DNA from 4 places in the Bacillus capparidis genome. Region 4 is predicted to be linked to each of the others. Evidence: riboswitches for the same ligand, from Rfam matches in the RefSeq annotation. Region 4 holds a riboswitch; each other region holds the start of a gene.

Region 1 (8,211 bases), on a different contig from region 4:
GCTTTTTTTCATAAAAACACCTTGCTTATTGTTTATGCCTTTCGATTTTTTTAATCGGAATATAAAACGGTGGTTTTTGTGCATGATAAAACGGGTATAAGTAAACCAGAATAAACAAGGAGGAAGAGAGCATGTCTGAGAGATTAAATGAAGCAGTCAATAAGCAAGTTGCAAACTGGACCGTTATGTATGTAAAGCTACATAACTATCATTGGTATGTAAAAGGGAAGGACTTTTTCACCCTGCATGAAAAATTTGAAGAGCTTTATACCGAGGCAGCTACATATATCGATGATTTGGCAGAAAGGCTGCTTGCTCTAGACGGCGCTCCAGTCGCTACGATGAAGGAAAGCTTGGAGCTTGCCTCTGTCAAAGAAGCGAATGGAAATGAAAACTCTGAGCAAATGGTTCAGAGTATCTATGATGACTTTTCCATTATCGGCGAAGAGTTGAAAAGCGGAATCGGGCTGGCAGAAGAAGTGGATGATGAAACGACTGGTGACTTGCTGCTTTCGATACACCGCACAATTGAAAAACATAACTGGATGCTAAAAGCGTATCTTGGGAACTAGTCTAGATAGAAGATCGGTCTTAACCGGTCTTTTATTTATGGCTGAATTCCGAAAAATAACGCAAGATTTCATGCTAATTCGACATACTAAAGGAAAAACAAACGATAGGAATGAAGTCGTTGGAGAAAAACACGTATTATGTGTCCCTTGTCGGCCAAATGATATCCCAATCACCGGATGCTTCATCCTGGGACTTCAAAATTTTGGCCACACCTGATGAGATTCGCCAGCTGAGAGCGCTTTTTGACCAATTGTATTCATCCGACGTCAAAGGTTACTTGCGATCTCATATTCCTTTCTTGGAATACCATAATGATCAGCCAAATGATGACACCGACCATACGGCAAATCAAATTTACCGTCTTCTCTATGATTTAGGTGATGAAAATACGCGGGAGTTTATCAATGACGAGGTGCTCAGGTCAGCGAAGAAGGAATAAAGAACATCGGTTTTGGCTCTTCACGGAGGCGGTGATATGGTATGATATAGAAAGGAAGAAGGAAAGGAATTAGAGGGAATTTTTATGTTTACATTTAAGGATTATTATCGAAATACGGTTCATCTTTCCTTTGAAGAGGAGCCTTTTTCTAAAGCTCCCGGCCATGTATGGGTCATATGCCGCTACCGCGGGAGCTGGCTTTTAACGGATCACGGCGACAGAGGGTATGAATTTCCCGGAGGCAAAATTGAGCCGATGGAGAAGGCAGAGCAAGCAGCAGTGCGCGAGGTAAAAGAAGAAACGGGAGCTATTGTGGAAGAGCTGTCTTACATAGGTCAATACAAGGTTTTGGGTAAAGAAAAAATGATTATTAAAAATATATACTTTGCCCGTATCGATAAAATAGAAAAACAATCGACATACTATGAAACAAAAGGACCGGTTTTGCTTAAAGAGCTTCCAGAAAACATTAAAAAAAACCAACGATACAGCTTTGTCATGAAAGACGGTGTTCTTACGCACAGTATGAAACGGCTGGTGCAAAATGGATGGATTACTGAATAGCATTTGACTCGGGACAAACCGGGTTTTTTAATTTTTTAGGAGTGTAGGGTATGTGGATCAACAAAACTAGGTTTCCTTCTTCAAACCAACATGTCCGCTTGTTTGTCGTTACATATTTATCGCAAGGATTAAAGGTGAAGGGATTACTGGCTGAACCTTGCAAAGAAGGAAAGCACGATGGCTTTTTATATCTGCGCGGCGGTATAAAAAGTGTGGGTATGGTTCGTCCCGGTCGAATTATTCAATTTGCTTCACAGGGTTTTGTCGTACTTGCTCCTTTTTACAGAGGGAACCAAGGCGGGGAAGGGAATGAGGATTTTGCCGGAGAGGATCGGGAAGACGCTTTTTCGGCTTTTCGTATGCTTCAGCAGCATCCTAGTGTACATACGGATCGAATACATATTTTTGGCTTCTCGCGGGGCGGTATCATGGGAATATGGACGGCCATCGAAATGAAACACGAGGTTTCTTCCTTTGTTTCTTGGGGAGGAGTAAGTGATATCGCTTGTACCTATAAAGAGCGAAAGGACTTAAGGCGAATGATGAAAAGAGTGATAGGGGGAAATCCAAGCAAAGTGCCGGATGAGTATGATTTTCGCTCCCCTTTTCAAAAGCTTCATCACATGAGAGCTCCTGTATTGCTCATTCACGGTCTTCTCGATAAAAATGTATCGATTGAGCATTCCTATCGTCTTGAACGTGCGCTCGCTGAACATGGAATTCCGGTCACTGCTTGGTACAAGCCTGATTATACACATTATTTTCCCCCGCAAGAAAATCGGAAAATCGTTCGGCAACTCACTGCATGGATGAAAGCTCAGGAAAACGCCGGCGTAATACGTTAATCTAAGTTACAATAGAGGGAAAGAGGAGGAAATGAACATGGGCATGCCGGTTGAGTTGAATACGGTGATTGTAACGAAAGGAAATGAAAAGCGCCTAAATGATGAAAATCTCTTTGTACTTGTGAAAGAAGGCTATCGCCTTTATCCGCTTGACATTCCGTTGGAAGTCAGAAAAACAATTGAAGGCGAAAAAATCGGAACAGCCTATATTGAAAAGCTTGAGCTTGAACAGAAAAAAACACGTTTGACTTATAAATTAGTTTCACTTCATTCAACCAATTAAAGCTGGCGATATGATTCGCCAGCTTTTGTCTTAGTTTGGCCCGCCTTTTTCTTTAATAGCGGAAGGTATATTGGAGAACTTTTTAAAATTCAGCTTAAATTCATTGGCTAAAAATCGGGCTTTTTCCTGATATTCTTCTTGGGAAAACCAGGTTTTTTCCGGAAAGAGCACATCATCGGGAACACCTGGAACATGAATCGGGATATGAAGACCGAATACATCATCTTTAATCATTTCAGTATGATTCAATTCTCCATCAAGAGCTGCCCTCACCATAGTCCTTGTATATTTCAGGCTCATTCTCTTTCCGACTCCGTATCCACCGCCAGTCCACCCAGTGTTAACCAGAAAGACTTTTACGTCATGCTGTTCAATTTTATCGCCCAGCATTTTAGCATAGACATGAGGAGGAAGTGGAAGAAATGGCGAACCGAAGCATGTTGAGAACGTTGTTTCCGGAGATGTAACCCCTCTTTCCGTTCCCGCAAGCTTACTCGTATATCCGCTTAAAAAGTGGTACATTGCCTGTTCCTTTGTTAATTTGCTAATCGGAGGAAGAACGCCGAACGCGTCTGCGGTTAAAAATACAATTGCCTCCGGGTGCCCGGCAATGCTTGGCTTTAAACTATTGTTAATTGCATCGATAGGATAGGCAGCACGAGTGTTTTCTGTGTAAAATGTATCATTGTAGTCCGCGGCATGTGAGATTTCATCGATCATCACATTTTCAAGCACTGAGCCGAAGCGGATGGCATTAAAGATTTGTGGTTCATTCTCTTCGGACAGATTAACACATTTCGCATAGCAGCCGCCTTCAATGTTAAAGACATCTGTATTTGACCATCCGTGCTCGTCATCACCAACCAGCTTTCGGTTTGGATCAGCAGAAAGAGTCGTTTTTCCTGTCCCTGACAGTCCGAAGAAAAGCGCAACATTTCCTTCGGGTCCTACATTTGCCGAACAATGCATCGGTAAAATGCCGCGTTCTGGCAAAAGATAATTCATGACGGAGAAAACGGATTTTTTCATTTCTCCTGCATATTCTGTTCCCCCGATCAAGATGACTCTCCTTTTAAAAGATATGATGATAAACGTCTCTGAATGAGTCCCATCGATTGCCGGATCCGCCTTGAAATTAGGTGCAGAGATAATTGTAAATGAGGTTTCGACGGTCTTGTAGTCAGATGTACCCGGCCGGATAAATAATTGTCTCGCAAATAAATTATGCCACGCTAATTCATTAATAACTGTAATCGGTATGCGATATTTTTCATTAGCTCCTGCAAATCCTTCAAACACAAATAATTCCTCGCGCTGTTTTAAATAATCGGTCACTTTTGTGTAAAGCTTATCAAATGCCGTTTCTGAGAACGGCTGATTTACTGCTCCCCAATCAATGTTTTCCGTTGAGGAAGCTTCTTCAACGATAAATTTGTCTTTAGGCGACCTGCCGGTATATGCGCCAGTCGTCGCTCTAATCGCTCCAGTGGAAGTTAAGATCCCTTCATTTCGAAAAAGAATTTTTTCAACAAGCTTGGGAACGGATAAATTGAATTTCGTGTTTTCGCCGGTTAACAATGATTGCAGCTCACTTTTCATTTCCAATGGAGTCATATTTACCTTCCTTTACACATTATTTTATAGCAAATTTAAAAATAGTATAACACATTAATTTTAATAATCTATACTAATTATGTAGTTCTTTTGAACCTTTTCAACAGAAGAGGTTTGCCATATTGACACAACAAGAAGGATTGCGCTATGATTAGTCATTGAACGGATTCTCTTATCCCGAGCTGGCGGAGGGACAGGCCCAATGAAGCCCAGCAACCGGTTTTCTTATTCAATGAAAACCAAGGTGCTAACCTGTCGCAAGGTTCTATTCATACCTTGATCGATAAGAGTGAAAGGCTTGCAAATGTAGAACCTTTCCTCTAGTAAGGATAAGGTTTTTTGAGCTGTAAAAAACAACTCCAGGTTCATTTGGCAGGCAGAGCTTACCGTAAAATAGACCGAGAGGGAACGAGTTCCGTATCATATAGCAGATTAATACCTTGTATAGGTGTTAATCGTATTTTCAGGAGGAAATTGAATAATGACCAAACAACGTCGTCTTTTCACATCAGAATCGGTTACAGAGGGACATCCGGATAAAATATGTGACCAAATTTCTGATAGTATTTTAGATGAGATTTTGAAAAAGGATCCAAATGCAAGAGTTGCTTGTGAAACTTCTGTCACAACGGGTCTCGTTCTTGTAAGCGGTGAAATCACAACAACAACATACGTAGATATCCCAAAAACGGTCCGTGAAACGATAAAAGAGATTGGCTATACTCGCGCGAAGTATGGCTTCGATGCTGAGACGTGTGCTGTACTTACTTCAATAGATGAGCAGTCTGCCGATATTGCGCAGGGTGTAGACAAAGCATTGGAAGCCCGTGAAGGAACGATGTCAGATGCTGAGATCGAAGCAATCGGAGCAGGAGACCAAGGGCTGATGTTTGGATTTGCCTGCAATGAAACAAAAGAGCTCATGCCTCTGCCGATTTCACTTGCACATAAACTTTCAAGACGTTTAACGGAAGTGAGAAAGGAAGACATCCTTCCGTATCTTCGACCTGATGGAAAAACACAGGTGACAGTTGAATATGATGAAAACGACAAGCCGATCCGGATTGACACCATTGTCATCTCAACTCAGCACCATCCGGAAATATCACTGGAGCAGATCCAGCGCAATATTAAGGAGTACGTGATTACGCCAGTAGTGCCGAAAGAGCTAATTGATGAACAGACAAAATATTTCATTAACCCTACCGGCAGATTTGTGATAGGCGGACCGCAGGGAGATGCGGGTCTTACCGGAAGGAAAATTATCGTTGACACTTATGGCGGCTATGCGCGACACGGCGGTGGAGCGTTTTCCGGTAAAGATGCGACTAAAGTGGATCGTTCTGCAGCTTATGCAGCCCGCTACGTTGCAAAAAATATCGTAGCTGCTGGACTTGCGGAGTCTTGTGAAGTACAGCTTGCATACGCCATTGGTGTTGCCCGTCCGGTATCCATTTCAATCAATACATTCGGAACTGGAAAAGCTTCTGAGGAAAAATTGACAGAGGTCGTTTCAAAGCACTTTGATTTAAGGCCGGCAGGAATCATTAAAATGCTCGACTTGAGACGTCCAATCTATAAACAAACTGCAGCTTACGGACATTTTGGCCGCCATGACCTTGATCTGCCTTGGGAACGAACAGATAAAGCCGAAATTTTGAAGGCTGAAGCACTTTCATAAAGTGAAACTTCAATCAGTGGGGGGCTTTTCTTCCCCCACTGATTGTTAGTTGAACGAACCCTAGTTTTTACGGGCAGTTATCCCTCACCTAGGATTACTCGTTTACATTCAAAACCTTAAGGTGGGGGTCTTACTGCCCGTTAATACGGGATAAATAGTATTAAGAAGAAACGAAAAAAGCCGCTGGTTAGCGGCTTTTCATTTGATTTTGAACGATGAATGTTTTTGACGAATAAATTCTATTCCTGTAAAGTATAAGATATCTGGTTATTAAACTAATAATTAATGGAGGAAAAGCCATGTGTGGGTTTGTAGGAGTTCTAAACCATCGGCCATTATCACAGGTAGATAATCAAAAAGAGATTATTGCCCAAATGAATCGGTCGATTGTTCATCGCGGACCAGATGATGAAGGATATTATCACGATGCTCATGTAGGATTCGGTTTTAGAAGACTGAGCATTATCGACGTTGAAAACGGCAAACAGCCTTTATCATATGAAGACGAAAACTATTGGATCATTTTTAATGGTGAAATATATAACTATATTGAATTAAAAGAAGAATTAACACAAGAAGGGTATACATTTGAGACAGACTCTGACACGGAGGTTCTTCTCGCTACATACTGCAGATACAAAGAAGATGCTGCTTCCCGTTTAAGGGGAATGTTTTCTTTTTTAATATGGGATAAACAAGAAAAACTGTTATATGGTGCAAGAGATCCGTTTGGAATCAAACCTTTATACTATAAGAAAACCGATGGACAGGTCTATTTTGCTTCCGAAAGAAAAAGCTTATCCTCTGTGTCCAACGATTTTTCATTAGATAAAAAAGCTCTACAGCAATACATGTCTTTTCAATTTGTGCCAGAGCCCGATACATTGGACGAAAAAGTAAAAAAAGTAGGTCCCGGCCAGCAGTTTACTTTGCGCCCGGGAGGCGAGCTCCAATTTAATACGTATTGGAAGGTAAGCTTCCAGCCATCTGCAACGGAAGAAGGCAAGCTGATCAAAGAAGTAAGAGATATCATTTACGATTCTGTAAATGTCCATATGAGAAGCGATGTGCCGGTGGGGTCATTCCTGTCAGGCGGTATTGATTCTTCATTTATCGTATCTGTTGCGAAGGAATTCCACCCTGAACTGAAAACATTTTCTGTCGGATTTGAACAGGAAGGCTTCAGTGAAGTGGATGTTGCCAAGGAAACAGCTGAAAAACTTGGGGTAGAGAACTACCACGCGATTATTTCTGCAGAAGAATATATGAATGAGCTGCCGAAAATCATCTGGAATTTGGATGATCCGCTTGCTGATCCTGCTGCTATTCCATTGTATTTTGTTGCGAAAGAGGCGAAAAAGCAAGTAACGGTTGTTCTGTCCGGAGAAGGCGCTGACGAGCTATTCGGCGGTTATAACATTTATCGCGAGCCCCTTTCCTTAAAACCTTTTGAGCGTATTCCATCTATCTTGAAAAAAATGCTGCTTAGGCTGGCATCCGTTATGCCGGAAGGAATGAAAGGGAAAAGCTTTATAGTTAGAGGCTGTACTCCGCTTGAAAACCGTTATATCGGAAATGCGAAAATATTCGAAGAAGAAGCGAAGCAACAGGTTATTAAGCAGTACGATCCAAGCGTGAGCTATCGTGATGTCACCCATCCTTTCTTTGCGGAAAGCAAGGATTACAGTGACGTGAATAAAATGCAGTACGTTGATATTCATACCTGGCTGAGGGGAGACATTTTATTAAAAGCTGATAAAATGACGATGGCCCACTCCTTAGAGCTGCGGGTTCCGTTCTTGGACAAAAATGTGTTTGAGATAGCATCTAAAATACCGGATCATTTAAAAACAAAGGACGGCACAACCAAGTATATTCTTAGAAAAGCTGCCGAGGGAATTGTTCCAGACCACGTGTTAAATCGAAAAAAATTAGGTTTCCCTGTCCCTATCCGCCATTGGCTGAAAAATGAAATGCATGATTGGGCGATCACAATCATTAAAGAGAGTGAAACGGATGCCTATATCGATAAAAGCTATGTGCTAAGGCTTTTAGAAGATCATTGCGCCAATAAAGCGGATTACAGCAGAAAAATATGGACCGTGCTTATCTTCATGATTTGGCACAAAATATTTGTAGAAAAAGAAATGCTTCCTGAAGCAATGAATCATCAGCCTAAAGAAGTCATTTTTGGTTAAAGAAAAACTCACCA
Region 2 (8,211 bases), 850 kb from region 4:
GAGAACTAAACTGCTGATTTTTGTGATTTTATTCATGATGAATTCCTCCTAATGCGTGGTTTTTTTGGTAATCAATGTGCCTATTATTTGAACGATACTGACAAAAATTAAGAGAACAATAATCGATAGATAGGTAGCATCTAATTGATTTTGCTGATAGCCGTAACGAATCGCGAAATCGCCGATCCCTCCGCCTCCGACAACGCCGACAATCGCCGTGAGTCCGATCAGACTGATGACAGTTATCGTTGTTACTCGCGCGATGGAAGAGATACCTTCTTTTAAATAGACGGAAACAATAATTTGAAAAGGCGATAACCCCATGGCAATCCCTGATTCAACCAGTCCTTCATCCACTTCACTTAAAGCGGACTCGATCTGTCTGGAGAAAAAGGGCGTAATGCCAACAATAAGCGGGAATATGGTGCCCTGTACACCGACAGCTGTCCCGGAAATCAATCGGGTAATCGGGATTAATGCTGCAATGAGAATAATGAATGGAATCGAACGGAACAGGTTGATCAACTTATCAAAAATATTAAAAATAAAGGTATTCTCTAAAATCCCATCTTTTTTTGTGGATACCAGAATGATCCCTATCACTAGGCTAAGCAGAAAAGAGATAAGTCCTGACTCAAATACCATTTTCAGCGTTTGAATAATTGAAAGATAAAATTCATCCATCACTTGAGAAACATTAGGAAGCAAGAATTGTATCAAGTTACCCATGGTTTTTTAGCACCTCAATCGCAAAATGCCTTTTTTTCAGATACTGCAGCGCATGATCAATATCCGGCTTCTGACCGCTTAAAATAACAATTAATCCCCCAAGTGGATTATCGCTTAAGATTTGAATATCCCCAAAGACAATATTTGCATCAACGTTATACGCCCTTGATATATAAGAAATGAGCGGCTCGGAAACACTGTTTGAGGTATAGCTCATTTTAAGCAGCAATTGTCCCGGCTGCAGCTGCACCACAGGAGATTTTGTTTTAATTAAGTTTTCCACACTGCCTAACGTTGACGTCGTTTCAATGAATGACTGCGTCAGCTCCTGCTGCGGATTTGAAAAAACTGAGTAAACATCACCTTCCTCAAGGATCTCCCCTTTATCGAGCACCGCGACCTTTTGGCATATTTCTCTGACAACGGACATTTCGTGGGTAATCACCACAATCGTTAATCCCAATTCCTTATTTAATTTCTTCAATAAATAAAGGATCGACTTCGTTGTCTTGGGATCCAAGGCACTTGTTGCCTCATCACACAAAAGGATCTTCGGCCGGTTAACCAGTGCCCTAGCGATCGCCACGCGCTGCTTCTGACCGCCGGACAACTGAGAAGGATAGGCATTTCTTTTGTCCGGCAGCGCAACCAGCTGCAGCAATTCCGTAATTCGCTCATTAATCTCTTTCTTAGTTAAGCCGCTATGTTTCAAAGGAAGAGCAATATTATCAAAAACCGTTCGGGAAGGCATGAGATTGAATTGCTGAAAAATCATACCAATCTTTCTTCGGACTGCCCTTAGTTCTTTTGCTTTTAAACCAACGATATTGCGGCCTTCACAGAAAACATTGCCTTCCGTTGGTTTTTCAATCCCATTAAAACATCTGACCAGCGTCGATTTTCCAGCACCGCTATAGCCAATGATGCCAAATATATCCCCCTTTTCAATTGAGAGATTAACGCCTTTTAATACGGGATGTTCTTTCTTACCATCCGTGAAAACTTTAACCACATGCTCCATACGAATAATCTCTGACGCTGACATTAGTACAGGCCCCCTTTCAATTATTTTCTATCAAAAAGTCTCAAAGATAAGAAGTCTTGTTTGTGGTTCTCCCCATCTTTTGAACACAACCATGTGTTCCTGGAATGAGCAACATAGTGATTCTGCTGGTTTCCCGAGTTTCATTGGGCCAGTCCCTCCGCCGCTCTGGATAAGTAAAAGGATTCATTTTATCTTTTATAAAAGGTTAAGGCTCCCACCTCTAAGCGAAGTGGGACTTTCCAATCAAGTGAGGTCCCCATCTGATTCCCCGATGTTTTAGCTTGCTGAAACGAGTTCACTATTGATGTTTCTTATGAATGTAAAAAAATATCCATATTTATATATAGATGGATTTTTCCAGACGTTGAATTGCTTCAAAGACGGAGGTCTCAGTCACTTCAAAAGGAAGCAAATGAATCGTTTTGTCCGGACTCACAGAATAAGCGGCTAGCTTGCGAATATCTTCTTCAGGACGCGCATCAAGGTGTAAATCCCGCAGATTCATAGGCAGCTTTAGGCACTGGTAAAACGGCTGAAGACGACGGACTTCCTCCCACTTTTCTTCAAGTGCTAATTGAACCATGATCCCATAGGCCACCTTGACGCCATGCAGGATATGTTTTGTCTCAGGGAAAACGGTCAGTGCATCATGGATCGAATGCGCTGCAGTTGCCCGTCCGTATTCGTCGCCGAACCCGCCGACAAGGCCGCCAGCAATTATATTCGTTTCCATCACGAGCTGCCAGGGCTCGGATAAAACGCCTCGTTTCATATCCTCCACAGCCTGTATTGCATACTTCAACGGAATGTCCCGACAAAGTTTAGCGGACTCTCTTGCATACAGAATGGAAAGATGATTCTGATGAACATGGGTGAGCAAACTGTCGGACTCATACCACTTCGCCAGTGTATCAGCAATACCGGCAATAAAATAATCAATGGGAGAATCCAATATTACCCGAGGCTCTATGAGCACAAGACTGGACTGTTTTGGATAAATCTCATGTCCAATGGATACACCATTATCTTTGTAAATAACGCTGAGTGCCGACCATGCCGCACAATTGCTCGCCATTGTCGGCAGTATCACCAGCGGACGCCCGCCAGATTTAAAAGCCGCGGCTTTCGCAGTATCGATCACTTTTCCACCACCAAGCCCGATAACAAGATCAATATCTGATTCCCGGATTTTCTGAATGACACGGTCAATCTCCTGATACGAACATTCGCCTCCGAAGGTCATCTCGTGTACATCGAAACCCGCTCCATTTAGATCGGGCAGATAAGGAGCCGTTTTGTGCCAAGATTTTACACCATGAAGAATAAGAACCCGAGCGGCCGACAGCACCTTGAGAAATTCCGGCAGATAATTATAGGCGCCTTCTTCAGAGATATACTGCTGAGGCCCGACTCTGGATACCAAATGAAAAGACATCGTGCTGAACTCCTTTACCGATAGAATAAATTGCCGTCAACTCTGCTGTTAATTCATCGTCATACCGCCTGTCACATTAATCGCCTGACCTGTCATATAGGAAGACAGGGGGCTAGCCAAAAAGAGAGCGACATTAGCTACATCGGACGGGAGAGCTGTCCTGCCAAGCGGAACTTGCGAACAGTCTTCCTCATATATCTGTTCCGGCGTCATGTTTCTTAATTTGGCACCGTCAATCCGCTCTCGATGCTTCATACTCGTCTCCACAATGCCAGGACAGATCGCATTGACCAAAATTTGTTTAGGAGCCAATTCGATGGCCATGACTTTCGTAAATCCCAGTACTGCATGTTTCGATGAACAATAATTTCCCATACAGCGGTAACCGTTTTTTCCGGCTTGCGAGGCTATGTTGATGATCCTGCCTTCAATACCCCGTTCGATCATCTGACGGGCAACCGCCTGTGTGACTAGGAAAGTTCCTTTGGAGTTGACATCCATGACTCTGTCCCAGTCTTCTTCTTTAATATCTACGGCATAATCCATCGTCGATATCCCCGCGCTATTAACAAGAATATGAATCGAGCCTAGCAAATCAGTCGCCGTTTTCACCGCCTGAGCCACATCCGATTGATTGGTGACATCCAGTCTAAGATGAACCAAACGTTCTGATTTCTGATCCACTTTCTGGTCAAAAGCGATATCGGCCACGGCTACTCCTGCGCCGGCTCCAAGAAACAGATCGGCGATTCCCTTGCCAATGCCGGAACTCCCCCCTATAATTAGTACATTTTTATCTTTTAATTCAATCGTAATCATTTTTCACTCTCAATCTCCCAACTTAGAAAACATTATTTAAATAAGTGAAGCGCCTCAATCCGGTCAACAGCCTCTGCCAATATATCTTCACTGTTCACCAAGCTGATTCTTACAAACTGATTGCCATTTTCTCCAAACCCAATCCCCGGAGCCACGACGATATGCGCATGATCGAATAACAAGTCAGAAAAAGACTGGCTATCATAACCTTCAGGCACCCTCAGCCAGGCAAAAAATGTCCCCGGCGGCGATGCAACATTCCAGCCGATACGCCGCAGGCCGTCGATCAATACATTACGCCTACGCTGATAGGTGCTTACAATATCAGCTGCACATTTCTGGGACGACTTCAGCGCACAAGCTGCCGCATCCTGAACCGCACCAAATACTGTGCTGTAGGCATGCATTTGAAAATGGTTCAATGCCTGAATAATCGATGCATTGCCCACAGCAAATCCAAACCGCCATCCTGCCATATCATAAGTTTTAGACATCGTATAAACTTCAACACCTACGGTCTTCGCATGCTCCGTTTGCAGGAGACTCAATGGTTTGTTGTGATCAAATCCAAGTGAAGCATAGGCAAAATCATTAATCACCGGAATATGATACTTTCTGGCAAAATCAATCGTCTCTTCGCAAAACGCCTTTGTCGCAAGCGTACCGGTCGGATTATTAGGATAATTCAGCAGCAGCACTCGTGCTTTTTTTAAAATATCCTTTGGAATCCGGCTATAATCCGGAAGAAACTGATTCGACTCCTCTAAAGGCATAGCGTAAGTCTGTGCCTGTGATAGAATGGCCGAGGAATAATAGATGGGATAGCACGGATCAGTAATGAGCATATAGTCTCCGGGATTAAGCAGTACCTGCGGAATTCCGGTAATACCAATGTGAGCACCATGAAAAATGGCGACCTCTTTTAACGGATCCAATGTCACCCCATACTCTTTTTTATAGAAATCGGTGATCGCTAACCGAACATTTTCTTTCCCGAGAAAAGGAGGATAAGCCTGATTTTCCGGCTTATCGACCGCTCTTTTTAAGGATTCAACAATATGCCCCGGAGTTGGGAGATCCGGATTCCCTTTGGAAAGATTGATAAAGGGCTTCCCTGAATGCTCTGATTCAGCTAATCTATTGTCCAGCTGATCGAAAAAATTAACTGGAAGCTTTCTAACACGTTCAGAAGACTGAAAATAAACCAATGCCTCTCCTCCTACTTTACTTCCACACAAGATAATCTAATTCTTATGTCCAAAAACCAGCTGCACAAGTTGTTCAAGGTACATTGCATCAATCGCATCAAAATGGTCAAAAAGAGGGCTGTCTAAATCTAAAACACCAAAGAATCTATCGCTGTCCGGCCAAAACACAGGCACGACAAACTCTGAATTTGAGCACGGGTCACAGGCAATATGTCTGGGAAACTGATGAACATCAGCAACAATCTCCGTATTTTTCATAAATGCAATCTTCACACAAACACCTTTATTAAGAGAAATGTGCATGCAAGCTACCCTTCCTTAAAACGGGCCCAATATTAATGCATCATTTTTCCAGCGATAAAATGTCGTGACATTTAAATTAAAGATCTTTTCAAAGATCAGAGACAACCATATTGCTCATATTAGCCACCAAGTCAAATTCATTGTTAAACAAAGCCCGAATTTGTTCCGTTAATTCAATATGTATATCCTTTTTTTCCACTCCAAGCATCCTGTCTTGTTTACTTATTCTGCAATCTATGAAAAAAACAGATCGAACTTTTTTCTGCCACTATACCCAATACATCCAAAATCTCATTTCGTATATTGCCAAATACAATATGGCAAAATGGGAGTTTCATAGATAATCGTGATTAAAATTTCTGTATCATCGTTAGCCTATCAATTTGCTCCAAATGAGTTGAACCAACAATATTGGTTAGTATTATTTTCACACGAAAAAAAGCTTTGTCTTTTCGTACATCTCCTCTCTAAATTTATTTAATTTTATACACATAATTCCTATATGTCAACTAGGATTAATAACTCAACTTTCGGAGTTAAAAAATGTAGTTATGCCTATATTCAATCCAGTTATTCTTTGAAAGCACGATTCTTATTCCATCGAATTTGACCTCTGAAATATAGTTGTCGTCGTCAAATGGCTCCTTCACTGATTCTAATAACATAGGAAAAATAACAAAGAAATCACACCTCACTTACTATAAAATTGTAAGTGTTTTTTGATCTCTTCCCAATTAATTTGATTAAGTAATGGAAAGAATTAAAAGCCCTCCATACGTATGAAGGGCTTTTGATTATCATCTATTTTAATCATCATATTGGCCCTTACGAATTCAATCCCAGGCTTCTACATATACTGTTCCATTATCAGAGTATCTTTTCACATAAAATTCAGCTTGATTATTAGAGCCATCGACCCAAGCATTGACATCTTTGAAGACATGACAATAAAATCCATGGGCTGATTCCGTATAATAAAAATCATCACTTGTACTATCACCAAAGTAAACGCCAGATTTTACTTGATCGTCTGGGTTATATGCATCTTCTTCAAATAAATAGTAATAACCTTTTGGACTATAATAGGGAAGACAAACCCTAAAATCGCCTCCACCTGATTTAAAGTTTTTACTTTATAATCCCAACTCCCAGTACCCAAAGGTTTCATGCTGCTTGCAAATGCAGAAGAAGGGACTAATAACGCAACTATCAATGCAGTGACAATCATTTTAAACTTCTTCATACTCATCCCTCCTCTCCCGTTTTGACTTGAAAAATCTTATTCTCCATATAATCCCACAAACCTCCTTTTTATCCAATAAAAAGCAGTTTATTATGATGCAACGGTTTTTTGGGACAGCAGTCGACTTAAAAACAGGATACCTTTAGAAGCAGACTGATTTTTAAGAGACTCATTGATTCATTGCAACGCTTTGAATCAACCGGCTTACAGGGACTCGATGTCCCGAAAAACGGTTAGAGAAGATTCTTCTATTACTTAATCGGAAGGAGCTGTAACTTTCAAAATCAACGTAAATAAATTTAATAAAAAAGGAAGCAAATGAAATCTACTCAAAAAGCAAAAAAATGGTTTTTTTCTATCATTAGTAGTGTGCTGGTGTCGGTTGTTTTCGTAGTGAATAACCAAAATCGGCATTGGCAGATCGTTTTAGACCCTTGTAGCACATGACACTGAGATTAATCATTACATTCCTACTATTTTTTACATAAAATTATTAATTTGATTGAAAACAGATTTTCACATGTTAAACTTATTTATTGTAAGGGTTTACATATTAGAAAAGGAGAGTGGCTAAACGGTTATTATAAAGGCACAATATTATCATGTTAAAAGGCAACGTAATTGATGAAACACAGGAGGCAGAGGGGAATGCAAGAGATAATCAAAAGAAGTGTCAGAACTTTCATACTATTTATTTTTGCAGGAGCTATTACATTTTCTTTCAGCGTAGATGCATTTGCAAAGCAAGTACCTGCAGAGCCAACGTCATATCGTACGGTTACAGAAATCCATGACTGGGGCGCAGCTATTACAAAGGTAATTGTTGATTTAGGGAAGCCGGTGAATCGGAATTCAGTAACGAAGGATACTTTTAAAGTACACGTAGCAAGAAGTGATGACAGGTTGGCAACTCCGTTATTGGAAGAAGGTTACCGAACAGTCACTAAAGCGTATGTTGCTGATAAAAAAGGAAACCCTGTTGGAAGAGGGAAATATGTCGTATTAGAAATGGAAATTGGACCAACTGTATCATTAGGTTCTGCACTTAACTATGATGGTGAATTTAATGAATGGGTGAATTCTGACTATACGATAACTCAGGCGGAAGATATTATTTCAAGGTCAGGAACAATTTCAGGATTAGTTGCTGATACATATGCAGGGGGAACGAAAGAGATTGTAGATGATTTCTCATCCGGAAAAGCAACGTATGATAATGTTACTTTAACTTATGCAGACTATGCGCCATCCAAAGACAAAGGAAAGAATCCACTAATTATTTGGTTGCATGGTGGCGGAGAAGGCGGCACAGATACTACGATTCCACTTTCTGCAAATAAAGCAGTTAACTTTGCGACAGAAGAAATCCAATCCTATTTTGAAAGCGCTTATGTTTTAGTGCCTCAGACACCAACTAGATGGATGGACG
Region 3 (8,211 bases), on a different contig from region 4:
CTTATTTAAACTTGTTTCAAAAGCTTGTAATGTTTGCTCATATCCTTGATCACTATTCCACACCTTGGTAGTGATAAAAAGTTCCTCACGCGGGAGACCAGACTCCTTAATCGCTTGACCGACACCTGCTTCATTTTTATAGACTGCGGCTGTATCAATCGACCGGTACCCGACTTCAAGTGCTTTTTTTACTGCACGAATCACTTCTGTTCCTTCTTCTGCTTTATAAACCCCTAAACCAAGCTGGGGCATTTTTACGCCATTATTTAAAAGTACGTCCATTGGTACCACTCCTTCTTTTGTTTCGAATCATTTCTGCTTACCCGATGGCGCCGGCCAAATCGTAAGGAGAAAGGTCAATATCAGTCGGTTCGTTCAATGCAAGCTTTGCAAGCTGTGATCCTATGTACGGTCCCATCGTAAGTCCAGAAGCACCTAAGCCGTTTGCAGCCAAAACATTTGGGAAGTTTGGCAAATTGCCGATGACAGGCAAAAATCCTGGTGTGAATGGGCGAAAGCCGACTCTGGTTTCAACAAGCGTGCTATCGTCCAGACCTGGTGCCACTGCTAGTGCCTTATCAAAAATCTCCCGCAGCCCGCCGGCTGTTACTCTGTGATCGAAGCCGACATCATTCTCATGGGTAGCTCCGGCAATAATTCTGCCATTTTCGAAGGAAAGCAGGTATTGGTCATTTGGAGGCATAACGACAGGCCAATTTTCTGTTTTTGCATTCGGGGATTCAAGGTGGACGATCTGTGCTTTTTGCGAAGAAACCAAAAAATTGACTCCAAGCGGCCTTAGAAGTTTCTCTGCCCAAGCGCCGGCAGTAACGATGATTTTATCTGCTTTTATTATCTCATTGTCAACCCGGACGCCAGCCTTATTGTCATGTCCAATATACAGTGATGCCTCACCATTGATAAAATGGACTCCCCGCTTTTTTGAAGCCAAGTTTAGAGCATTTCTCAGACGACGTCCATCGACTCTGGCAGCCCCACTCACATAAACTGCTCCGTAACCGTCAGCTAACGGAGGAAACTTAGCTTTTGCTTCATCGGAAGAAAGCAGAGTGATGCCGCCAATTTCAGGCGCATCCTCTCGTCGTTTTTCAGCACGTTTTATCATTTCGGATAATTTCTTTTCATCCGTATGAATGCTTAGCGCACCAACTTTTGCATAGCCTGTATCTGTTTCTCCGTCAGCTTCTAATTCAGCAATTAAGCTGGGGTAATACTTTGCGCCTCCTTTCGCCAATTGATACCATGCTTTGTTGCGCCGCTGTGACAGCCAGGGGCATACGATACCTGCAGCTGCGTCAGTAGCTTGGCCTTTATCCTTGCGGTCGATCACAGTAACTTCTGCACCGGATTTGGCTAATTTATAAGCGGTAACAGAGCCAAGCACTCCCGCTCCTATAACAATACATTTGTTCACCGAAAACATCCTTTTCATTTTTCCATTTACATTACCATCATACATATCTTAAGCCATCCAGTTCAAATAAATTAAATCCGTTTAAACTGTTACTTACTTGTTAACAATGATGAAAGACATATTTTAGGGGGTGTATTATGGATTATCTACATATAACCACTGAACTTATTATTGGATTTTTTGCTTTATTTCTTGTGACGAAGATATTAGGAAAAACCCAGTTTGCACAAATCACACCGTTTGATTTTATATCAGCACTAATACTTGGAGAAATGGTTGGAAATGCGATTTTTGATGAAAATGTGAGTGTCTGGGAAATATTATTTGCAGTAGCCGTATGGGGAATTTTAATTTATATAATAGAACTTTTATCGCAAAAGTTTAAAGGGCTAAGGGGGCTGTTGGAAGGACAGCCAGCGATAGTTATCGGTAAGGGGAAAATTGATTACCAGGCTTTAAAAATAAATAAATTGGATATCAACCAGCTTCAGACGTTAGTCCGTGAAAAAGGATATTTTTCAATAACGGAAGTTGAGTACGCGCTCTTAGAAACGGACGGTTCAGTTAGTGTATTGCCGAAGCATCCCAATTCTCCGCTGACAAAACAGGATTTTGATATCAAATATAAACCAGTTTCTTTGCCGATCACATTAATCCTTGATGGTGAGTTAGTCAAAAACAATTTAACGGAGGCTGGATTTGATGAGGATTGGCTGAAAAAACAATTGGAAGCTGAAAATATTCATGATTACAAAGAGGTTCTTTACTCAGAGTGGCATGAAATCAGAGGGCTTCATATTCAGCGCAGTTAGAGGCATTATCTCGCATTAACGGGCAGTAAGACCCCCATCTCAAGGTTATGAGTGAAAACGTACAATCCTAGGCGGGGATAACTGCCCATAAAAGCTAGGATTGGCTTCAACTCACAATCAGTGGGGATGAATGTAAGAAGGCTAATTACTCAGGCGTCTTGTGCGGGCACCTTCACTAGAACCACTGATTGAAGTTTTACTTTATTATTCGATAAGGGATAAAAATTAATTCTGTGTTGATTTCATGAAAGTATCATGGTATCTTAATGTTACTAACCCTATCAGTTAAATATGAATTCTTCTTATCTTGAGAAGCGGAGGGACTGGCCCTGTGAAGCTTCGGCAGCGGACTTACATGATAAGTACTGTGCTAATTCCTGCAAGCAATAGCTTGAGTGATAAGAATAGGTAATTGAATATTTAGATATTCACAGCCTCTTCTTATGCAGTTTAAAGAAGAGGCTGTTTGTTTTTTTAATGAGGGGAAAAGAAAAATCATGGAGGGATCAGTATGGGCAAAATTTACGTGATTCATGAAAATGATGAATGGACGTTACATTTAACAAAGCGTTTGGACGAACTGAAGCTTCCATATGAAGTGTGGAATTTAAATGAAGGCTCAATTGACTTGACAGAAGAGCCCCCTGAAGGCGTTTTTTACAGCCGAATGAGCGCGTCTTCCCATACGAGAGGCAACCGATTTGCGCCTGAATTCACTGCAACAGTACTCGATTGGCTTGAAGCGCATGATAGGAAGGTTATAAACGGGAGCATGGCTTTAAAACTTGAATTAAGCAAAGCGGCTCAATACGCCGCATTAAGTCGAGATGGAATCCGTACCCCTGAGACAATAGCCGCTGCCGGGAAAGAAGAGATTATTAAAGCGGCGAAATATTTAAACAAGACATCTTTTATTACAAAGCATAATCGTGCGGGGAAAGGATTGGGCGTCCAGCTTTTTCATTCGATTGAGGCTTTAGAAGACTATGTTTATAGTTCAGGTTTTGAAGAGCCGATTGATGGAATTACTCTCGTTCAGGAGTATATTGAATCCCCTGATCAGTCAATTATAAGGTGCGAATTTATCGGCGGGAAATTCTTATATGCTGTAAAGGTTGATACGTCTGGAGGATTTGAGCTTTGCCCGGCCGATGCTTGCCAGATTGGCGATCAAATCTGCCCGGCAGATGGAGAAGCGGTTTCGAAACCGAGTTTTCAAATCCTTGCTAATTTTCATGAAACGATTATTGAAAAATATGAAAACTTCCTGCAGCAGCAGCAAATCCTTGTAGCAGGTATCGAATTTATTAAAGACAAGGATGGGAATCTATATACCTATGATATTAATACAAACACGAACTACAATGCCGATGCTGAAAAAGCGGCAAATGTTTACGGAATGCTGGAGCTGGCAAACTATTTAAAAAGAGAATTGGAAATACCATATTTTTATCACCCTTATGCATTATCAAAATAAACCGCCAATTTCCGGCGGTTTATTTTCTATCCTAAGAAGCAGTTTACTCTACGAGACCTTAACTCTCATTCTCTATTTAAGTCCAACAACTTTCCGAACTTTTTAACGAAGGATTTCCAATTTATAACGTACGATGTTCGCCTTGCTTGATATCATGTATAATAATTTATATCAATTTCAAAAAACAATTTTTAAATACAAGGTGAATACAATATGAAAATAGCTTTTTTTGATTCGGGAATTGGCGGAATTACAGTGCTTCACGAGGCAATGAAGCAGCTTCCTAGGGAGGATTTTGTTTTTTTTGCCGATACCCTTCATGTTCCATATGGGACTAAATCAAAGGCAGACGTAAAAGAATATGTGAAACAATCTGTAGAAACGATCCGAGAGGAAGAGGTAAAAGCTCTTGTTATCGCGTGTAATACAGCAACGAGTATCGCAGTTTCTGAATTAAGAAACACATATGATTTTCCGATTATCGGCATGGAGCCGGCGGTTAAACCTGCTTTGGAAATAAGCCGATCTGCCGGAAAAAGAGTACTCGTTTTTGCTACTCCGCTAACACTGAAGCAATCAAAATATACACAGCTGGTATCTCGAATCGATGATCAGCGTCTTGTAGATTCCCTGCCGCTGCCGGAGTTAGTTGAGTTATGTGAGCGATTAAACTTTGAGAGCCAAGAAGTGATTGATTATTTTACAGAAAAACTTTCATCGTTTGATCTAAACAACTATGGCACAGTTGTTCTGGGATGCACCCATTATCCGTTTTATAAACACGTTTTACGAAGTATTTTGCCAAACCACATTCAAATCGTTGATGGAAGCGTTGGAACTGTTCATCGATTAGCGGTTATATTAAGTGAAGCCGGACAATTGCATGCAGACGGAAATGCAGACACAAAATTTCTTTGTTCAAGTCAAAATCCAGATTACATAAGGAAAATGGAAAAGGCGCTTACATTCATTCAAAACCATGAATGATAAGCCTTATTTGATGCACAGCCGGGCACTTTTAGAGAAGCGTCCGGCTGTTTGTCGTTTTTCAAAACACTTCACATGTTTAATAAGAATTTTCCTGAGGAATAGTGTATTACGTAATCACATAAATAGGAGGAATTCAAAATGAATAATTTAACACGTTTTCCAAGCGGACAGCCTGCACAAGAACAAAACAGGCAACCTGGAATTGAAAGTGATATGAATCCAACACCTGTTTATGAAGACGAGAATCATATAGGAACAGGAAAATTAAAAGACAAGGTCGCTTTAATCACAGGGGGCGACAGCGGAATCGGACGTGCGGTATCCATCGCTTATGCAAAAGAAGGCGCAGATATTGCGATTGTCTATTTAGATGAACATGATGACGCAGAAGAGACAAAAGCGAGAATCGAAAAAGAAGGCGTAAGATGCTTGCTTATTCCAGGGGACGTTGGCAGTGAGGAATTCTGCAACGAAGCTGTGGAAAAAACAGTGAGTGAACTTGGAAAGCTGGACATTCTTGTCAACAATGTTGCAGAGCAGCATCCGAAAGACAGCATTAAAGAGATTTCCAGTGAGCAGCTGGAGAGAACGTTCCGAACAAACTTCTTTTCCTTTGTTTACTTTATAAAAAAAGCTTTAGATTATATGAAGCCTGGAAGCGCGATTATCAATACAACATCAATTAATCCTTATCGTGGAAATCCGTCCCTGATTGATTACACCAGCACAAAAGGAGCAATCAACGGTTTAACAAGATCACTTTCCCAACAGATTGTAAAGGACGGAATCCGCGTAAATGCGGTAGCACCGGGACCGATTTGGACACCATTGATCCCAGCTACATTCCCGGAAGAAACAGTAGAATCATTCGGGAAAAATACGCCAATGGGCAGAGCGGGTCAGCCCGTAGAACACATCGGAGCCTATCTATTATTGGCATCAAATGAAGGCTCTTATATGACTGGGCAAACGATTCATGTCAACGGCGGCGACTTTATTTCCACGTAAGGATTAGCGAGAGAGGATGGGATGGATTTCCCGTCCTTTTTTTCTTTTTAAAAAGGAAAGATTGCGCATATCGGCCTAAGATCGCTTATAACCAGCCTAACATCGCCCTTCCTCACGCAGTTTTTTACTATTTTGCCTATCCGTTAAATTTTTGCCGTTTAAATTTCGAACCTTGGTGGAAAATAAATAACTATGGAGACAATACAAAGGAGTGGCTAAAAATTGACTCAAGAACAGATTAAACAAAAAGTATTGGATGTACTGGAGAATCATAAGGTAGGATCACTGGCTACGGTTATAGATGGCAAGCCTCATTCAAGGTACATGACGTTTTTTAACGAGGGTTTAACGTTATTTACTCCAACAAGCGAAGATACGCATAAAGCTGAAGAAATCGAGGCAAACCCTAACGTCCATGTGCTTCTCGGTTACGATGACAATGGTTTTGGCGATGCGTATGTTGAATTTTCAGGAATTGCAAAATTTAATTCCAGCAAAGAGCTTAAGGATAAAATTTGGAGCGAAAAGCTGGAAAGATGGTTCGACGGAAAAGATGATCCGAATCTTGTCGTTTTGGAAATCAAGCCGACAAACATCCGGTTGATGAATGCCAATGAAAATACTCCGCAAACTCTGGAGCTATAAAAAAACTTGCGTTCATTGGAAATTTATGCTATGATTTACACTTAGAAAACAGAAGCAAATGAGAAAGTAAACTGCTTTTTTCTATTTAAACCTTATTCTTTGTTTTCTAATCTGCCCCTAAATGATTAGAAAAAAGACTTTTTGTTTCACAATTCAAACTGGCGCGGCTTCGGAGCCGCAAGGACGATTGAGAGGTAGGGCTTTCGTTGTCTTGTTTTTTCAAGAATTTCCATGAAGTTTACTTTCGTATAGGATTTTACGGAACGAAATGCTATCCAAGACTCTCACTGGATAAGTGGGATAATGATAAATAAGATTTGCTTAAAGAATAAGATGTAATGTGCGCCTGACTTTGCTGTCAGGCGCTTTTGCGTGTTTGTACTGAAAAAATCAGTTTGGAGAAACCTTATTTAAGGATAGAATCCGAGGCTCCACTTTCATAAATAAAAAAATGAAACCATGCCGAACTTGAATTAGTCTAATGAAGGAACAAGGAGGTTTCCCCATGGAGTTTATAACTACAAACGTAATCATTATTTTCTTTTTTTTATTGCTCATTCATTCGGTCGAAACGCTTGCTTATACTACACGTCTTGCCGGGGCTAGAATAGGCTTGATTGCTTCGGCTTTATCGCTGTTTAATGTTATGGTCACTGTTTCGCGGATGTCGAATATGTTGCAGCAGCCATTTACAGGAGGGATTATTGATCATTCAGGAGAAAATGCCCTGGTTGTGGTCAGTGAACAATTTCGCGTGCTGATCTTTGGATCAACGGCAGGATCGATTATAGGAATGATTTTGCTGCCTACGTTTATCGCTGCATTTTCGAGGGCTATACTCCATTTATCAGAAGAAAACGGTTCAGTCCTCAATTTCTTTCGTAAAGGAATTTCTAATAAATGGTTTGCGCATGTTCGTAGGTACATAAAGCTGCCTTCAGCTCATTATTTTAAAGGATTTCATTTCCGGCTCATTCCGAAGCGGCTTTTTGTCTTAAATATGCTCATTACATCTATCTACACAATTGGTGTTCTCTCGGCTCTTTACGCGGGACTGCTTGCTCCTGAAAGGTCAACGACAGCTGTTACGGCATCAGGCCTTGTTAACGGGGTAGCCACGATTTTGTTGGCGCTGTTTGTCGATCCCAAGATTTCCGTGCTTGCTGATGGTGTTTCAAAAGGCAAGATAAACTACAAGTATTTAAAATGGACTTCGGTTACCTTAGTGTTCTCAAGGGTCTGCGGAACCATTTTGGCTCAAGTTTTATTCATACCGGCTGCCTATTATATCGCTTGGATGACGAAATGGCTTTAATTACTGCCAGTAAAGAAAAAAAACACTGCGAATGCAGCGTCATTTTTTCTCGTATTTACGAAGCCCTCTATCGTAAAAAAAGTTCCCAAAAGGCACAAAAGCAACAATTAAGCCGGCTGCTGTCCATTTTAGTGACCATCTCAATACAAACGTAACATACGCAAGAACAAGGATATACAATATAAACAATCCGCCGTGAATGCTGCCGACAATGGTCACTGCCATCGGAATGTCAGCCAAATGCTTAAGCGGCATAGCAATAAATAATAGAATAAGCAATGACATTCCTTCAAGAAAACCCATCGTTCTCAACCGTCCAATCGGTGTGCTTAGCATGTTTTTATAGCCCTCCTTAAACATCAGTTACTATAATAAATATAAACTATGAATGGGACAACTATGATGGGTTTTTATGAATCGTCAAAATAAATTCATTTTTGGAGCAGTTTTAGTGTTTCCTGAGTTGACAAGATGGTTGCAAATTCCCTGTTCAGGCTGCTTAAATGAACGTCATGAATAAGCTCTGCAG
Region 4 (8,211 bases):
GTTAAAACAGGATGGCTGAGAAAATCAGCATTCGTTAAACCGCAAAAAGCCCGGTTTTCATCAAAACCGGGCTTTCCGTCAATTTATTCTGATACTGGAAGTACAGATCCGTTGTATTTCTCATCGATAAAGCTCTTAATTTCGTCGGAATGCAAAGCTTCAAGCAAAGCTTTAATTTTTTCAGACGATTCATCCCCTTTTCGTACGGCGATGATGTTCGCATAAGGGTTGTTTTCTGGTGATTCAAGTTCAATTGCATCTTTTTTAGGATTTAATTTATTTTGAATCGCGTAGTTCACATTAATGAATACAGCATCGGCTTCATTGTTTTCGTAAGCCTTCGCGGTTAATTCAGGTGCAATTTTTTCGAATTTCAGGTTTTTTTTATTCTCAACTATATCTTTCTCTGTTGCATTTACTGCTTCCACCTTGGAATCCAGTTTAATTAATCCAGATTTTTGAAGAAACGCAAGCATACGTCCTTGCTCAGCCACGTTGTTTGTCAAAATAACTTTTGCTCCGTCCGGAAGCTCGTTTAAAGATTTAACCTTTTTAGAATAGATACCAAATGGTTCAAGATGGATTGCACCGGCATTTACAAGGTCGTAATCATTATCCTTTTTTTCTTGCTCCAAGTACGGAATGTGTTGGAAAAAGTTTGCATCTACTTCTTTTTCAGCTAATGCTTTATTATACATTTTATAGTCGCTAAACGTTTCAACCTTCAATGTATAGCCCTTTTCTTTCAATAGGGGCTCCGCTTCTTCTAAAAGTTCTGCATGAGGTGTTTTCGTTGCTGCAACAACGATTTCTTTACTGTTTGAGTCACCTGCATTATTTGAACCGCAAGCAGTTAAAATGCCAGCAAAAACAAAAATTAATGCACTTAAAATTAGTTTCTTCATTACAAATCCTCCGTTATCGTTTATCAATTTTATTAGTTATCAAATCACCGAACAATTGAATAATAAAGACGATGATTAAAATAAATACAGTCGCGGCTAAGGTTACATCTGTATTGCCAGACTGATAACCTTCTACATATGCAAGATCTCCCAATCCCCCTGCACCGATTGCACCCGCAATAGCAGTTGAGCCAATTAAGGCGATAGCCGTTACAGTGATACCGGAAATAAGTGCAGGCATGGATTCCGGAAGATACACTTTAAAAATTATCGTGGATGTTCTTGCTCCCATCGATTTTGCGGCCTCTACGACACCTTTGTCGACTTCACGCAAGGCGATTTCCACTAAACGTGCATAAAATGGCGCCGATCCGATAACGAGCGCTGGCAGTGCAGCGATTGGGCCTAAAATCGTGCCAACTAAAAACTTGGTAAAGCCGAGCAATAAAATAATTAAAATAATAAATGGAATCGACCTGAAAATATTAACCACTGCCGCGATCAGACTGTTGATCGCTTTGTTTTCCCATAGGTTCCCCTTATCTGTCAAAAAAAGCAGCATTCCCAAGGCAACTCCAATAATAAAGGCAATAAATAACGAGATGATAGTCATATAAATCGTTTCATACGTTGCATTCCAGAGAACCTCCATATCAACGTTTGGAAACCATTTTTCAAACATTTGAAATCACCTCTGCTTCTACCTGTCTTGTCTTGATGTACTCAATGACTTGATTCACTTCAGCCGCATCTCCATCAATATGGATAAATAGTGTTCCGTATGAGCCTTCCTGAGTTTGCGTTATCTTTCCTTGGAGAATGTTTACTTCAACTTGGAAATTACGAATCATGTGAGCGATCAGCGGTTGTTCAGCTGATTCTCCGATAAAAGAAAGACGAACAGTTTTCCCTGATTTCTTTGCTCTGAGAATATGCTGAATCGCTTCCTTTGTTTCCTCGGGCTCAGTAAGCTGTCCAACAAATCGTTTCGTCGTTTGTTCTTTCGGAGTTACGAATACTTTGAGCACGTCTCCTTCTTCTACTACCCGGCCATTATCCATAACAGCCACTCTGTGACAAATTTTTCTGATGACATGCATCTCGTGGGTAATCAACACGATGGTCAAACCGAGCCTTTTGTTTATGTCAGACAGAAGGTCCAGGATTGACTCTGTTGTTTCCGGATCCAAAGCTGAAGTCGCTTCATCACAAAGAAGCACCTTGGGATCGTTAGCCAAAGCCCTGGCGATGCCGACTCTTTGTTTTTGCCCTCCGCTGAGCTGGGATGGGTATGCATTTTCTTTGCCTTCTAAGCCGACAAGGCGAATCAATTCGTTTACTTTGGCGTTCCTTTTTTTTGCACCTACTCCCGCAATTTCAAGAGGAAAAGAAATATTTTCTTTAACGGTTCGGGACCACAGCAGATTAAAGTGCTGAAAAATCATGCCGATTTCCTGTCTCGCCTTACGCAGTGAATTTCCTTTGATTTTGTTTATAGGATTGCCCGCGACTTCAACAGTCCCCTCAGTCGGCAGTTCCAATCCATTTAAAAGGCGAATCAACGTACTTTTGCCGGCACCGCTGTAGCCGATAATCCCAAATATTTCTCCTTGTTCTATCGATAAATCAACGTTCTGTACGGCATGGACTTTATTATGCCCCGTCTGATAGGTCTTAGAGATGTTTATTAGTTTAATCAGTACAATCACCTGTTTCCTTTCAAATCCAATTCCTTCAGCCTAATACTATATAAAAAAACCTTTCCGCGAAAAACGAGCAGAAAGGTATTATATGTTGTAATCACCTTTCTCTCATCTTCCAAAGCGTATGCTTCGGGTGAATTGGCACCATTTCAACAAAGTTGACGGTTGCCGGGTTTCATAGGGCACTTCCCTCCACCTCTCTCAATAAGAGAAAACGATATGCGGTTATATAAGACATAGGTCTGATAATACATGAAGAATATCACGCGTAAGATTCTTTGTCAATAAATATTACAAAATTCTTATTGTAATAACATTTTTATAGAAAAACAGAAGTTATTACGCTGTTGTAAAAAAACCATCGGTCAGCCAAAGTATTGCTTCAAGCCTTAAAAGCGCTCGAAAGGAGCCCTTCACTTTTACTGTTCCGCTTTGCACAAGCTGCTGCAGCGGGATATCTCCTTGCAGCAAACAAATTATTTCATGTTGCTCTCCAAAAAAAACCAGATGTGATTTTTCCCCTTCCGACGGGGATCTTTGAGCCATTAATCCTTCTTCGTTAATCGAAATCGAAATGATTTCCCGTTCTCCTGCAAATGCGATTAACAAGGGTGACTTTGATAAAAGAGGTTTTAAAAAAAGACGGCTTTTTGTTGTTTCTGCCCATTCCAATTCATTCAAAATATAGACCCCCCAAAAAAATTGCCTTCATATACCATTTCTCTTTCTTTGAAAGGAGTCCTCTTAGAATTGCTCGACATAAACGGGGATTATTTCCTAAGAAATATGTCAAAAGCCGCTTTATAGAGCGGCTTTTTGTTTAATCGTATCGTATAAATGGGAAACAGATTGAAAAGTATATTCCATGTTTACAATGTCGTTTCCAGACAGGAGAATATAGCAAGGAACACTTTCCACCTTCCATTGTTTAGCTAAACGGGGTGAAAAATTAAGATTGATCTTATAAAAGGGGATAGATGGGAGCATTTCCTCCACAACCTCTAACATTTTGCCTCCAACCTTGCATGTTCCGCAAAGCGGAGTATAGAGATACACAAGATATGTTGGATCATTAATATTCATCACTTCTTTTTCCTGAAGCTCTTTCATGGAAGCGAGACACCTCTATATTATAGATATTTTACCTTTACATCTATATTAGCATTCTGAAGAATTACGGCTAAATGATGACTAGGTGCAGTTGCAACCTCTCGATACGTTTTATCCACGTATAAATGAATCGCCGCAGGAAACTCTCTTTTCAGCTGCTTTCTAAGCTTATCACCTGATTCATCTGAATCTACTAAAATATAGACATCTTTTTCATAAAGTTCTTCGACTAGCTCATCAAGCCGGGTTATGCTGATTGTTCCATTGGTACAAACAATGTCTACCGGATCCATTACAACTTCTTTCACTTTCATTTTGTCAGTTTTTCCTTCAACTATAATGACTTTTTCCATGAGGACATCACCCATCACTATATAATTACATACAAAAAGTAAAATTTCATTCTCAGTTAAAAGTAGTTGGATCCCTTTGAAAGATTACTGCCTGGCCTGGGTTGGGTTGGTTCACCTGAACAACGGCTGGCTCCTCAGGCTTCCTGCTGCAACGCCTTTATTGTCACATCTGTCAGCACCCCAGAACCACACGCAGGAAGATTCGATATGCAAAAATGGACACCCATCTTACCTAAGGGTGTCCACTCCGATTTTTTCTTATCCCTTAGTCTTCCTTTATCATTTCATCGTATTGTTCAGAAGTCATAAGGTTGTCAATTTCGGAGATGTCTTGTGGTTCAACTACGATCATCCACGCTTTTTCGTACGGAGACTCATTTACAAATTCAGGATTATCTTCTAAATCTTCATTTACTTCTAGAACTTTCCCATTAATGGGTGCGTATAGCTCGGAAACGGTTTTAACAGACTCTACGCTTCCAAAAGGCTCGTCCGCTTTGATTTCATCTCCAACTGACGGCAGCTCGACAAACACGATGTCTCCCAGCTCTGATTGGGCAAAATCAGTAATTCCAATTCTTACATTGCCATCTTCAGTTTTTACCCACTCATGTTCTTCAGAATAACGCAATTCATTCGGTGTACTCATTTTCAAACCTCCAGTAATTTTCTAGACTTAAAAAACATCACATTACAATTAATATTACATTATAGCCAGTACTTTTGAAACTCTTCTTCTTTAAATCCAACTGTTGTTTTTTTTCCGTCTGTTGTTAACGGACGTTTAATAAGCATGCCATCTGATGAGAGAAGCTCGAGCATTTCATCCTCTGTCATTTCTTTAACTTTATCCTTCAGTTGGAGCTGCCGGTACTTTTGGCCGCTTGTATTAAAAAACTTTTTCAAGTCCAGTCCGCTCGTTTGATAAAGCTTTTTTAGTTCCTCTTTATCCGGCGGAGTTTCTGCAATATGTATATCGTTAAGCTCTATTTCATGGCTTTCCAGCCACTTTTTTGCCTTTCTGCACGTTCCGCATTTCGGGTACCAATAAAAAGTCAATGACATTCACTCACCTCCAGTATCTACGGAGGTATTTTACCATAGAATGATTTCATCTCCAAAATAACGTACTTATGTAAAAAAGAGCCTGACATGATATCAAGCTCTTGCCTCTTCAAACGACGAATCTTTCCTCAGCAAAAATCATTTTTGCTGCTTCTCTTTTCTTGACTATGATATTTAGGGGAGTATGGCGCGTAAGCTTTCTTAATGCAGAGAGCGTCATGCGAAGGGAATCACCGGATTCTACAGCAAGTATTGTTTCTTTTGCATGTGCTTCTATTTCATTAAATGCTTCCTGAGTAAAGATTTCCGTGTAAAGGAGCTTCTGCCTGCTTTTTTCCTCGCCTTTTTCTGCCAATGATTTTTCTGTTCTTAGAATGGCTGATTCAATTGAATAGACGTGTCCAACAATGTCAGCAAGATTCACAAGTACCTCCTGTTCTTTTTCAATCTCTTTCCCATATCTCTCTGCAGCGAGTCCGGCAGTCATGAGCGCGATTTTTTTAGCATTTTTCAACAAATGCTTTTGCAAATTAAGCGGTTCGCTGCCCGGCTCTTCGGGCATCAGCATCATTAACTCATCCTTAAGCTCCCGTGCTTTTTGAAATAGCGGCAGTTCTCCCTTCATCGCTTTTTTCAAAAAGGTTCCCGGTACGATCAGACGATTGATTTCATTCGTTCCTTCAAAGATTCTGTTAATCCTGGAGTCACGGTATCTCCTCTCTACTTCATATTCCTGCATAAATCCGTATCCGCCATGAATCTGAACACCTTCATCCACAATATAATCCAAGGTTTCTGAGCCCGACACCTTGTTTAACGAGCATTCAATCGCATATTCGGCGATTGCGTCAGCTATTTTAATACCATCTTTTTGGTCTTCTTCGGACAGAGCTCCCAATTTTTCTTCAAAAAGCCCAACCGTACGATAGACGGAACTTTCCATCGCGTAAAGCTTGGAAGCCATTGTAGCTGCTTTTTCACCAATTAAACTAAACGAAGAAAGCGGTTTTTGGAATTGGCGCCGTTGATTCGCATATCTTGCAGACAGTTCGATCACTCGTTTAGATGCTCCAATGGTCCCGATTGCCAGCTTATAACGGCCGATGTTTAATATATTAAATGCGATAAGATGACCCTTTCCTGCTTCGCCCAGAAGATTTTCTTTCGGGACCTCGGAGTTGTCTAGAATCAGTGTTCTCGTCGATGATCCTTTAATCCCCATTTTCTTTTCTTCAGTTCCTGTAGATACTCCGGGAAAGGTCTTCTCAACGATAAATGCGGAAAATTGATCACCGTCTATTTTCGCATAAACGATAAATACATCTGCAAATCCGGAATTTGTAATCCACTGCTTCTCGCCATTTAATATATAATGGGTACCCGCTTGGTTTAATACCGCTGTCGTTTTTGCTCCAAGGGCATCTGATCCCGATCCCGGTTCAGTCAAGGCATAAGCGGCAATTTTTTCACCGCTTGCAAGGTCTGGAAGATAGTTTTCTTTTTGCTTCGCTGTCCCAAAAAAGACAATTGGGAGAGTACCAATTCCGACATGAGCCCCGTGAGAAAGAGAAAAGCTTCCTGCCGTGGAAAATTTCTCTGTAATTAGAGCAGAGCTTATTTTGTCAAGCCCTAGCCCTCCGAATTCTTCCGGTACGTCAGCACCCAGCAATCCTAATTCACCCGCCTTTTTCAACAAGCGAACAGATTGGCTGAAGTTTTGTTCTTCGATTTCGTCAATGTAAGGCAAAACATCTTTTTCAATAAAGTCTTCGGTTGTTTTTGCAATCATCTGATGCTCTTCTGTGATATCCTCCGGCGTAAATATTTGCTTATACGAAACGTCTTCAATTAAGAAGCTTCCGCCTTTTGGTACTTTTTTGATAGTCTCTCCCACTGTATTTCCCCCTTGATTTAAAGTAATTCAAACACTCCGGCTGCCCCCATGCCGCCTCCGATACACATTGTTACAACCCCAAATTGTACGTTTCTTCTTTTCATTTCATGCATCAGCGTAAGTGTCAGCTTTGCTCCAGTACATCCAAGAGGATGCCCGAGCGCTATTGCTCCGCCATTTACGTTGACTTTATCCTCATCTAACCGGAGCTCTCTAATGACACTGACCGCTTGGGAAGCAAAAGCTTCGTTTAGTTCAAAAAGTCCAATATCACTTAAATCTAGTCCTGCAATCTTTAGTGCCCGCGGAATCGCTTCTACAGGTCCGATCCCCATCAGCTCCGGCGGTACTCCGCTAACAGCAAAGGAACGAAATTTTACCATCGGAGCAAAACCGAGAGCAGTTGCTTTGTCTTTATCCATTAAAAGAACGCACGCAGCACCGTCACTCGTTTGAGACGAATTCCCCGCCGTAACTGATCCATTTATTGAAAACGCCGGTTTCAATGTCCCGAGAACCTTCAGATTCGTGTCTTTCCTTACACCTTCATCATTTTCGATGATAAACTTCGTTTCCTGCAGCTTATGGTCTTCACCAACTTCTTTTCGATTTACTTCAACCGGAACAATTTCTTCTTTGAATTTTCCTGCGTTAACTGCCTGCGCTGCTCTTTTATGACTGCGAACGGCAAACTCATCCTGCGCTTCTCTCGACACATTATATGCAGCAGCCACCTGCTCTGCCGTATGGCCCATACCCATATAATATTCAGGAGTTCTTTCTGCAAGGATCGGGTTCGGCCTAGATATATGCCCCATCATCGGAACCATGCTCATCGATTCGGCTCCTCCTGCAAGAATCGTGTCTGCCGCGCCAAGCATGATTTTTTCTGCCCCATAGGCGATCGCCTGCAAACCGGAAGAACAGTAGCGGTTGATAGTAATAGCAGGTACTGTATGCGGAAGTCCTGCCAAAGCCCCGATGTTTCTCGCCATATTTAATCCCTGTTCTGCTTCAGGCGTGGCACAGCCCATAATAAGGTCATCGATCGTCCCCTCATAATTCCCTGCTCTCTTCAATGTTTCTTTTACCGTTAACGCCCCAAGATCGTCTGGACGGACCGTTTTTAATGTTCCTTTTTTCGCTTTTCCTACCGGCGTCCTCGCACCTGTGACAATAAC

Evidence for each region. Region 4 has a riboswitch for S-adenosylmethionine ahead of JOC74_RS07970 (methionine ABC transporter ATP-binding protein). Riboswitches for the same ligand answer to the same signal wherever they lie in the genome.
Region 1: it holds a riboswitch for S-adenosylmethionine, as region 4 does, so the genes downstream of both, metK (methionine adenosyltransferase) here and JOC74_RS07970 (methionine ABC transporter ATP-binding protein) in region 4, are expected to answer to the same signal.
Region 2: it holds a riboswitch for S-adenosylmethionine, as region 4 does, so the genes downstream of both, JOC74_RS12280 (methionine ABC transporter ATP-binding protein) here and JOC74_RS07970 (methionine ABC transporter ATP-binding protein) in region 4, are expected to answer to the same signal.
Region 3: it holds a riboswitch for S-adenosylmethionine, as region 4 does, so the genes downstream of both, JOC74_RS21815 (ATP-grasp domain-containing protein) here and JOC74_RS07970 (methionine ABC transporter ATP-binding protein) in region 4, are expected to answer to the same signal.

The regions. Positions count from the first base shown of each region.
Region 1 covers NZ_JAFDST010000005.1:286,098-294,308, reverse strand. Annotated here, with positions in the region: gene JOC74_RS19010 (Dps family protein) at 132-572, shown strand; gene JOC74_RS19005 (hydrolase) at 692-1,012, shown strand; gene ytkD (RNA deprotection pyrophosphohydrolase) at 1,097-1,576, shown strand; gene JOC74_RS18995 (alpha/beta hydrolase family protein) at 1,627-2,421, shown strand; gene JOC74_RS18990 (DUF2584 domain-containing protein) at 2,459-2,704, shown strand; gene pckA (phosphoenolpyruvate carboxykinase (ATP)) at 2,735-4,318, opposite strand; SAM riboswitch class I at 4,488-4,608, shown strand; gene metK (methionine adenosyltransferase) at 4,800-5,999, shown strand; gene asnB (asparagine synthase (glutamine-hydrolyzing)) at 6,299-8,197, shown strand.
Region 2 covers NZ_JAFDST010000002.1:1,031,292-1,039,502, forward strand. Annotated here, with positions in the region: gene JOC74_RS12270 (MetQ/NlpA family ABC transporter substrate-binding protein) at 1-36, opposite strand, end outside; gene JOC74_RS12275 (methionine ABC transporter permease) at 49-729, opposite strand; gene JOC74_RS12280 (methionine ABC transporter ATP-binding protein) at 722-1,774, opposite strand; SAM riboswitch class I at 1,844-1,950, opposite strand; gene JOC74_RS12285 (iron-containing alcohol dehydrogenase family protein) at 2,112-3,209, opposite strand; gene JOC74_RS12290 (SDR family NAD(P)-dependent oxidoreductase) at 3,258-4,028, opposite strand; gene JOC74_RS12295 (aminotransferase class I/II-fold pyridoxal phosphate-dependent enzyme) at 4,061-5,236, opposite strand; gene JOC74_RS12300 (GAF domain-containing protein) at 5,273-5,494, opposite strand; partial or broken gene JOC74_RS23520 (ATP-dependent DNA ligase) at 6,088-6,204, opposite strand; partial or broken gene JOC74_RS24460 (YndA family protein) at 6,373-6,612, opposite strand; gene JOC74_RS12305 (hypothetical protein) at 6,558-6,782, opposite strand; gene JOC74_RS12310 (prolyl oligopeptidase family serine peptidase) at 7,431-8,211, shown strand, end outside.
Region 3 covers NZ_JAFDST010000008.1:54,887-63,097, forward strand. Annotated here, with positions in the region: gene JOC74_RS21800 (aldo/keto reductase) at 1-282, opposite strand, end outside; gene JOC74_RS21805 (NAD(P)/FAD-dependent oxidoreductase) at 320-1,435, opposite strand; gene JOC74_RS21810 (DUF421 domain-containing protein) at 1,573-2,247, shown strand; SAM riboswitch class I at 2,547-2,652, shown strand; gene JOC74_RS21815 (ATP-grasp domain-containing protein) at 2,759-3,724, shown strand; gene murI (glutamate racemase) at 3,938-4,711, shown strand; gene JOC74_RS21825 (SDR family oxidoreductase) at 4,853-5,722, shown strand; gene JOC74_RS21830 (pyridoxamine 5'-phosphate oxidase family protein) at 5,945-6,367, shown strand; gene amj (lipid II flippase Amj) at 6,873-7,682, shown strand; gene JOC74_RS21840 (DUF3817 domain-containing protein) at 7,722-8,018, opposite strand; gene JOC74_RS21845 (cysteine hydrolase family protein) at 8,114-8,211, opposite strand, start outside.
Region 4 covers NZ_JAFDST010000002.1:178,923-187,133, forward strand. Annotated here, with positions in the region: gene metQ (methionine ABC transporter substrate-binding lipoprotein MetQ) at 84-905, opposite strand; gene JOC74_RS07965 (methionine ABC transporter permease MetP) at 919-1,587, opposite strand; gene JOC74_RS07970 (methionine ABC transporter ATP-binding protein) at 1,580-2,605, opposite strand; SAM riboswitch class I at 2,714-2,819, opposite strand; gene JOC74_RS07975 (hypothetical protein) at 2,948-3,289, opposite strand; gene JOC74_RS07980 (thioredoxin family protein) at 3,410-3,718, opposite strand; gene JOC74_RS07985 (toprim domain-containing protein) at 3,739-4,071, opposite strand; gene gcvH (glycine cleavage system protein GcvH) at 4,337-4,720, opposite strand; gene JOC74_RS07995 (arsenate reductase family protein) at 4,780-5,136, opposite strand; gene JOC74_RS08000 (acyl-CoA dehydrogenase FadE) at 5,246-7,030, opposite strand; gene JOC74_RS08005 (acetyl-CoA C-acetyltransferase) at 7,048-8,211, opposite strand, start outside.